2 regions of the Agathobaculum hominis genome follow, and region 2 is predicted to be linked to the other one. Evidence: predicted binding sites of a transcription regulator. Region 2 holds the regulator's gene; the other holds the start of a gene.

Region 1 (4,423 bases), on a different contig from region 2:
GAAAAAATGGGACTCTCCCTACAAGGACTGGTTCCACATCTCGTTCGAGGGCAATTCGAACTATAACGACGGCTTCTGGTACGAGGGCTGGGAAGGACACTACGAGCTGGTAAAGCTCAACCTGCGCAATCCCGACGTCGTGCATCATCTGTTCGACTGCATCCGCCTGTGGAAGGAGGAATTCGGCATCGATGGTCTGCGGCTGGACGTCGCCTACTGCCTCGATAAGGATTTTCTCCGTCAGCTCCGCGCGTTCTGCGACTCGTTCGGCTCGGATTTCTTCCTCGTCGGCGAACTGCTGCATGGCGACTACAATCAGTTCGTCGGGGACGGTCTGCTGCACTCCTGCACGAATTACGAGTGCTACAAGGGTCTGTATTCCTCGATGAACAGCTACAATCTGTTCGAGATCACGCACTCCCTGCTGCGCCAGTTCGGCCCGGAAAACTGGACGCTGTACCGCGGCAGGCATCTGCTCTCGTTCGTCGACAACCATGATGTGACGCGCGTCGCGTCCATCCTCCAGAACCGCCGCCATCTGCCCCTCATCTACGCGCTGCTCTTCGGCATGCCGGGCATTCCGTGCATCTATTACGGCAGCGAATGGGGCGCGGAGGGAAACAAGCAGCAGGGCGACGACGCGCTGCGCCCCTCGTTCGACGCGCCTGAGTGGAACGCGCTGACCGACACCATCGCCGCGATGGCGAAGGCGCACCGTGAGAGCCGCGCACTGTGCTACGGTGACTTCCGGCAGCTCGTCCTCACCAACAGGCAGTGCATCTGGGAGCGGTGTGCGGACGGCGAGCGTGTGCTCATCGCGGTCAATATCGACGACCAGCCGTATACTGCGCACTTCGACGCGAAATGCGGCCGCGCGGTCGACCTCATCACCGGAGAGCCGCATGATTTCGGCGGCGGCAGCGAGCTGCCCCCCTGCTCGGCGTTTTTCTGGAAGTGCGAGCGCTGAAGCCGGATTTCCCGTAAAAAAGGCGTCTCAAGAGCAGATCCCCTGCGAAGATTTTTCGCAGGGGATTTTTAACGAGCAGAAAAAGTCGACAGCAAAGTTTTTCGGCAGTCTAAAAAAGGTGCTTCCGCATAAACGGAAGCACCTTCTGTTATCTGTAATATGAAATTACTTGAGGACAACCTCGCCGCCGAGACCGGTGTGCTTGGTGATGTACTCACGGCCCATCTTAGCGTACTCGAACGGATTAGCCTTAGCCGGGTCCTGCTCAGCCTCGACCATGATCCAGCCGGAGTAACCAGCCTTGTCAAGCAGGTCGAATACCTTGTCGAACTCTACGCAGCCGTCCGGATCGCCCGGTACGGTGAAAGCGCCAGCGCGGACAGCGTCCAGGAAGGACCAGTGCTCAGCGCGAGCCTTCTCAACCAGCGGCATACGCATGTTCTTCAGATGAACGTGACCAACGCGGTCAGCGAACTTCTCGAGCATCTTGACCGGATCCTCGCCTGCGAAGGTGAAGTGGCCGGTATCGAAGCACAGGAATACGTACTTCGGATCGGTGTTCTCCATCAGACGGGTGGTCTCTTCAACGGTCTGGCATACGGTGCCCATGTGATGATGGAAGCAGGTGCGGATGCCGTACTTCTCCATGGACAGCTTGCCCAGCTTGTTCAGGCCGGTGGTGAAGCGATCCCACTCCTCGTCGGTCAGAACGCGCTTCTTGTCGTCGAGAACCGGGGTGTCGAGCTGGCCCTGGATGGAGCCGGACTGCTCAGAAACGTTGATAGCGGTAGCGCCAACGTAGGACAGGTACTCGAGCTCCTTGACGAACTCAGCCTCAACCTCTTCGTACGGCTTGTCAACCAGGAAAGAGGAGAACCACTTGGAAGCGATGGTCATGTTGCGAGCGTCCAGCATGTGCTTGAGGACGGTCTTGTCTTCCGGGTACTTGTGGCCGACTTCGCAGCCGTCGAAACCAGCGAGCTTCATCTCAGAGATGCACTGCTGGAAGGTGTTCTCGTCGCCGAGATCCCACATATCATCATTGGACCAGCCGATCGGGCAGATACCCAGTCTTACTTTCTTCGGATCTAACATAGTTATTCCCTCCATAATCTTCTCTCTGCGTCTGCACATAAACAAACACATTTTGATATTCTTATTGTACCCTTATGCACGTTAAATGTCAAACGCATTTTTTCGCGGGCAGGACTTGTGCAGGCTGCCGCATTCCGAGCAATTTGCAACCGTGCGTGCGCGTGCACGCTCATTTTCAGCGAAAACCGCGCGAGTTTTCTCCCCGCGCGGTCAAATTGGCTTTCTGAACTTTTTTACGCAGAAACCGACTTCGGCATCAGATGCGCGCCACGCCGCTGTCTCGCGCCGCCTGCGCGACCGCGTCCGCGACCGTGCGGATGACCTTCTTGTCGAACGCCATCGGCATGATGTACTCTGCGGTCAGCTCTTCATCAGAGACACAGGACGCGATCGCCTTTGCCGCCGCGAGCTTCATCTCCTCGTTGATGTCGCTTGCGCGGACGTCGAGCGCGCCGCGGAAAATGCCCGGGAACGCGAGCACATTGTTGATCTGGTTCGGATAATCCGAACGGCCGGTGCCGACAACAGCCGCGCCTCCCTTCTTTGCGTCCTCCGGCCAGATCTCGGGGACCGGATTTGCCATCGCGAACACCATCGGGTCCTTCGCCATGGTGGAGACCATCTCGGCAGTCAGCACCTGCGGCGCAGACATGCCGAAGAATACGTCGGCGCCCTTGACCGCGTCGGCCAGCGTGCCGGTCATGTGGCCGCGGTTGGTGACCTTCGCCATCTCCTCCTGCGCCGGGTTGAGGCGCTCGTCGCCCTCGCAGACGATGCCGAAGCGCTCGACCATCGTGATGTCCTTTACGCCGAGGAACATCAGGAATTTGGTGACTGCGATCGCCGCCGCGCCGCAGCCGTTGACGACCATCTTGATCTCGTCCACCTTGCGGCCGGTCAGGCGGCAGGCGTTGAGCAGCGCCGCGCCGCAGCAGACCGCCGTGCCGTGCTGGTCATCATGAAATACCGGAATGTCACAGACCTCCTTGAGGCGGCGCTCGATCTCGAAGCAGCGCGGAGCGGCGATGTCCTCAAGATTAATGCCGCCGAACGAGCCGGAGATCAGCTGGACCGTGCGCACGATCTCGTCAACATCCTTGGACGCAACGCAGAGCGGGAACGCATCGACGTCCGCGAACGCCTTGAACAGCGCGCACTTGCCCTCCATGACCGGCATGCCGGCGAGCGGGCCGATGTCGCCCAGACCGAGGACTGCCGTGCCGTCGGTAATGACCGCAACGAGATTGTGGCGGCGCGTGTATTTATAGCTGAGGGACGGATCGTCCTTGATCTTGAGGCACGGCTCGGCTACGCCGGGCGTGTAGGCGATGGAAAGATCGTCCTTGCTGTTCACCTCACAGCGGGCAACGACCTCGATCTTGCCTGCCCATTTTTCATGTGCCTCGAGTGCGCGTTCTTTTACGTCCATGTTCTGTTCCTCCGTTATCGTTCTGTGTTCCGTCGGGCGGAAATTCATATCTATACATATTATAACGGCCGCATTCGCTTTCGTAAATAGGTAGTTTGTACAAAGCGTGTATCCTCTGTATCCTCCGCACCTGACTGCGCGGTCGCGAGACCGGTCTCCTTTCTGTTTTCGCGCACAGCGAGACCGGTCTCCCATGCCGCTGCTTCAGCTTTCCTGCTGCCGTTTTTTCCAGTGCCGCAGCTGCGGAACGACCGCTTCCATATGCGCCCTTACCTGCTCCGCAGGCCAGCTTTCGCTCGCCGTGTGCTCAACGCAGAAGTCGATCAGCTGCTGCTCACTGTCATATTTGAATTCGCCGTCTGCATAGCACCATTTGCAGTAATCCTCATTGAACGAGCCGTTGATTTCCCGGCTCATGGTCCCGTCCTCGAGCGGCATGCCGCAGCACTGACAGATCAGCTGTCGCGGAGAACCCAGCAGCGTATTGATCGAAACATCGAACACCCCGGAAAGCAGCTTGAGCGTCTCCACATTCGGCGTGGTCTCCCCTTTTTCCCATCGCGAGACCGCCTGACGGGTCACGAAAACCTTTTCCGCCAGCTCATCCTGTGTCATTTTCTTTTCCGTTCTCAGACGCTGCAGAACATCCTTCGTTTCCATATGTATCATCTCCTTGACAGAACCTTATCACAAACAAGGCCGGCAGGCAAGCAACCCGCTGTTGCCCTCAGACCTGCTGCCTGCGCAGCAGCCTCGGCAGGACATAGGCAAGACCGCAGGCGGACACGACCGCTGCGGTGATGTCGGAAATCGGCTCGGAGAACATGACGGCTGTCGCGCCGAACAGCGGCGGCAGGACAAATACGCACACGAGGAACAGCCCCTTGCGCAGCATGGAGAACGTCAGACCCCAGCGGATCAGCCCCATGCCG
Region 2 (4,423 bases):
GGAAACCATCTCGCGCACGAGCTTTTTCAGCACGCTCGTCTCGCGGCCGCTGGCGCACAGCCTGCCCTCGCTGAGCGAAAGATACTCGCCCTGCTTGATCTTTTTGCCGTCGAACTCGCTGTCGCGCGCCGCATACGTCACTTGACCGCTGCGAACATGAGACGCGGCCTCGGTCATCGCGGTCGCAAGCTCGGTATCCTGCTCGGCGTCCGGATCGACCGCGAGCATCGCGGAAATGCCCTGCGGAATGGTTTTGGTCGGAACGACGACCAGCTTTTTCTCCTCAGACAGATGAACCGCCTGCTCGGCCGCCATGATGATGTTTTTGTTGTTCGGCAGCACGAAAACGACCTCTGCCGGAACCGAATCGACCGCGCGGATGATATCATCAGTCGAGGGGTTCATGGTCTGACCGCCCTGAACGACGGCATCTGCGCCGAGATCGGTGAACAGGCTCTTGAGGCCCCCGCCTGCTGCGACGGCAACAAAGCCGTACTTTTTCTCTGCCGGCACGATCACGCGCTCCTTCGGCGTGTCCGCCGTGCCCTCGATGACCTTCGCGGTGTGCTGCTCGCGCATATTCTCGATCTTTACCGTGAGGAGCGGGCCGAATTTCAGACCCTCCTCCAGCGCCTTGTTCGGCTGGTCGGTGTGCACGTGCACCTTTACGATGTCATCATCCTCGACCACAACGAGCGAGTCGCCGATATCGTTCAAGATCGCACGCAGACGGCCGACATTGCGCGCCTTGTCCTTGCGTTCTGCGATAAATTCGGTGCAGTATGTGAACGTGATGTCCTCGTCGCGGATCGCCTCGAAGTTCGCCGCCGCCCTGGCCGGCTGCTCGACCGTGCGCTCCTTATGGATGCCGCGCATCGCATCGAGCATTCCCTCTAAGATCGTGATAAAGCCAAAGCCGCCGGCGTCCACGACGCCCGCCTTTTCGAGCACCGGGTTCTGATGCACGGTCTCCGCGAGCGCAGCTCTGCCGTGCTCGACGATCGCCGCGAGCACCTGCTCGGCGGAAAGCGAGTCATCTGCCTGACACTGCTCTACCGTTTTCTGCGCCGCAACGCGCGATACGGTCAGGATCGTACCCTCTGCCGGCTTCATGACCGCCTTGTACGCCGTATCTACGCCCTCGCGCAGCGCAAGCGCCAGATCGCGGCCGTTCGCCGCCTCGGTCTCGCGTAATTTTTTCGCCATGCCGCGGAACAGCAGCGACAGGATAACGCCGGAGTTGCCGCGCGCGCCGCGCAGCAGTGCCGAAGCCGTCGTATCCGCCGCCTTTGCAAGCGTCGGCTCGCTCAGCTTCGCCAGCTCGTTCATCGCCGCCGTCATGGTCATCGACATGTTCGTGCCCGTATCGCCGTCCGGCACCGGGAAAACGTTCAGCTCGTTGATCTGTTCCTTCTGTTCGGTAATGGCGAGTGCGCCCTCGGTCACCATGAACTGAAACAGCGCACCGTTGATTTTCGTATCTGCCATCTAAAAAACTCTCCTAAATTCCCCTTCCGGGTCTTTTACCGCGCCAGAGCGCGGTCATTCCGTACCGTTTTACTCTTTTCTGCCTGTCTCAGGCACGGATGCTCTCGACGTAAACGTCTACATTCTTTACGTCCACGCCGGTCAGGCGCTCGACATGGTAGCGAACCTCGCTGATGATCGAGCGGCAGACGGTCGCAATATTTACGCCGTGATCGACCGCAATATGCAGGTCGATATTGACCCCGCCGTCAGGCGCTTCGGTCACCTTTACGCCGCGCGACTGGTTTTCGCGTCCGAGCAGATGCGCCAGTCCGTCCGTCATCGAGCGGATGGTCATGCCCTTTACGCCGAAGCAGAGCGAAGCTGCGTAGCCTGCAATGCCGGCGAGAACCTCGGTCGTGATTTCGATATATCCGAGATCGGTCTTGATCGTCATAAAAAAACCTCCCTGCGTCTGCTTTCGCATCAAATGATCTTCCGCCTTTTCGGAACCCATTCGTAGTTTACTATATCATATACTAAATTCACAGAAAATACAAGTACATGCACTGATATTGAACATCCCGCCGGCGGAATGCAGGACAAAACCGTGCGGCAAACGTGCAGTTTTTCTGTTTTTCTTCAAACAAATGTTTGCATTCACTCGCGAAACACGATATAATAAGGTATAATTCCGAACACATGTTCCAACGGTATTGAGAGGGAGACCGCAGCATGAAAAAAATATCTGATAAACAGCAGAATATTCTTGATTTTATAAACTCATTTTCCATGGAGCACGGCTATCCGCCATCCGTGCGCGAGATCTGCGCAGAGGTCGGTCTGCGCTCGACCTCCACCGTGCATGCCCATCTGAAGAAATTACAGGAGGCCGGCTATCTTGAGGCGAGCGACCACAAATCCCGCGCGCTCGCGCCGGTCAGCGGCGCCTCCATGGTGCCGCGCGTGCCCATTCTCGGCCGCGTCACCGCCGGCATGCCGATCCTCGCGGTCGAGGAGCACATCGGCTATGTGCCGTTCGAGCCGGCGGCGAGCGGCGGCAAATACTACGCGCTGCGCATCCGCGGCGACTCGATGATCGGCGTCGGCATCATGAACGACGACCTCGTCATCATCCGTCAGGACGTCGAGGCGCGCGACGGCGACATCGTGATCGCGCTGCTCGAGGACGAGGCGACCTGCAAAACGCTCTGCCTGACGCCGGACGGCGTGTGGCTGCGCCCGGAGAACCCGGCGTACCCGCTCATCGACGGCACCGGCTGCCAAATCCTCGGCGTTGTCAAAGCAGTTTACAGAGAATACTAATTAGACTGTCGCGAAACTAACGTTTCGCCGACAATCTGTGTTCTGACTACGCAGAACACGAGTCGTCCGAAAGTTCCCATACGGAAACTTTCTCCCTCCAGGGGTATAAAAACCGAGGTACACGCCCCCGGTTTGCTCTCATTGCATAGCTTTCAAGGTTAGAGGCCTACGGGCTATGCGTTTGCCTTGCAAACGCTTTTTCATACGCGCTCTCGCGCGATTCGCGATTACTATTTTGCGTAAAGAATAGACTGTATCCGCAGATTTCAGCAGGGGAGACATCATGCCAGCCATCACAGACAGCGTACAGTTCGTCAAGGGCATCGGCCCGAAAAAGGTGAAGCTGTTCGAAAAACTGCATATTTCGACCTTGCAGGACGCGCTGGAGACCTATCCGCGCGACTATGAGGACCGCACGCAGATCACGCGCATCGCGGACATCGCAGATGAGGACCGATATGCCGTGCGCGCAATTCTCGGCACCGAGCCGAAGGTCAGCCGCATCCGCAAGGGCATGACGCTCGTCAAATGCACGATCTTTGACGAAAGCGGCTCTCTCGGCGTCACCTGGTTCAATCAGCCCTATATCACGGCGCAGCTGCGCGTCGGGCAGGAATACCTGTTTTACGGCAGGGTGCAGGGCTTCGGCCGGGCGCGGCAGATGATCTCTCCGCAGGCGGAAAAAGTCGCGGAAAACGACCAGAATCCCGGCCGTATCGTGCCGGTCTATCCGCTGACCGCCGGTCTGACGCAGCGCGACATGGCGCGCGTGACCGAAGCTGCGCTCGACGCAGTGCCGGGGGACTGGCCCGACCCGCTGCCCGAGGTCCTGCGCGTCAAATACCGCCTTCCGGACGCCGCCGACGCGCTCGCCGCCATCCATCGCCCGAAAAACAGGGAAGATGTGAACGAAGCGCGTCGCCGCATGGTGTTCGAGGAGCTTTTCCTGCTCTGCTGCGGCCTCCAGCAGCTCAGGGAGCGCCGCCGCGCAGACAGCGGCATTCTGTTCCGCGGCGACCGTCTGGAGGAATTTTTCGCAGCTCTGCCGTTCGCTCCGACGGGCGCACAGCGCCGCGCCATCATGGAAATTGCGGCAGACTGCGCCTCAGGCCGTCCGATGAACCGCCTCGTGCAGGGCGATGTCGGTTCGGGCAAGACCGTCGTTGCTGCCGCGCTTTGCGCGCTCGCGGCACAGAACGGCTGGCAAGCCGCCTTTATGGCGCCGACCGAGATCCTCGCCGCGCAGCATGCGGAAACCCTCTCGCCCATGCTCGGCAAACTCGGTCTGACCTGCACGCTGCTGACCGGCTCGATGACCGCCGCGCAGAAACGTGCGGCGCTCGCCGCCATCGAAAGCGGAGCCGCGAACGTCGTGGTCGGCACGCACGCCCTCATCCAGCAGAGCGTCGTTTTTCACCGTCTCGGTGCAGTAATTGCGGACGAGCAGCACCGTTTCGGCGTCGCACAGCGCGCAGCGCTGTCTGCCAAGGGCGAGATGCCGCACGTGCTCGTCATGTCCGCGACACCCATCCCGCGCACGCTCGCGCTGATCATGTACGGCGACCTCGACGTATCCATTCTGGACGAGACGCCGCCCGGCAGAAGTCCGGTCGAGACCTACGCGGTAGGG

What was found. The regulator LexA, encoded in region 2, represses DNA repair genes until DNA is damaged. The targets are predictions, from matches to a motif close to CNAACANNTGTTNG.
Region 1: the regulator LexA is predicted to act here: its motif matches at 2,152-2,165, upstream of iolE (myo-inosose-2 dehydratase).

Annotation. Positions count from the first base shown of each region.
Region 1 is NZ_JACOPK010000011.1:70,196-74,618, reverse strand. It holds gene H8S02_RS11385 (alpha-amylase family glycosyl hydrolase) at 1-967, shown strand, start outside; gene iolE (myo-inosose-2 dehydratase) at 1,133-2,062, opposite strand; gene H8S02_RS11375 (NAD(P)-dependent malic enzyme) at 2,319-3,491, opposite strand; gene H8S02_RS11370 (zinc ribbon domain-containing protein) at 3,696-4,151, opposite strand; gene H8S02_RS11365 (MATE family efflux transporter) at 4,219-4,423, opposite strand, start outside.
Region 2 is NZ_JACOPK010000008.1:79,533-83,955, reverse strand. It holds gene H8S02_RS09445 (DAK2 domain-containing protein) at 1-1,488, opposite strand, end outside; gene H8S02_RS09440 (Asp23/Gls24 family envelope stress response protein) at 1,577-1,924, opposite strand; gene lexA (transcriptional repressor LexA) at 2,203-2,793, shown strand; gene recG (ATP-dependent DNA helicase RecG) at 3,077-4,423, shown strand, end outside.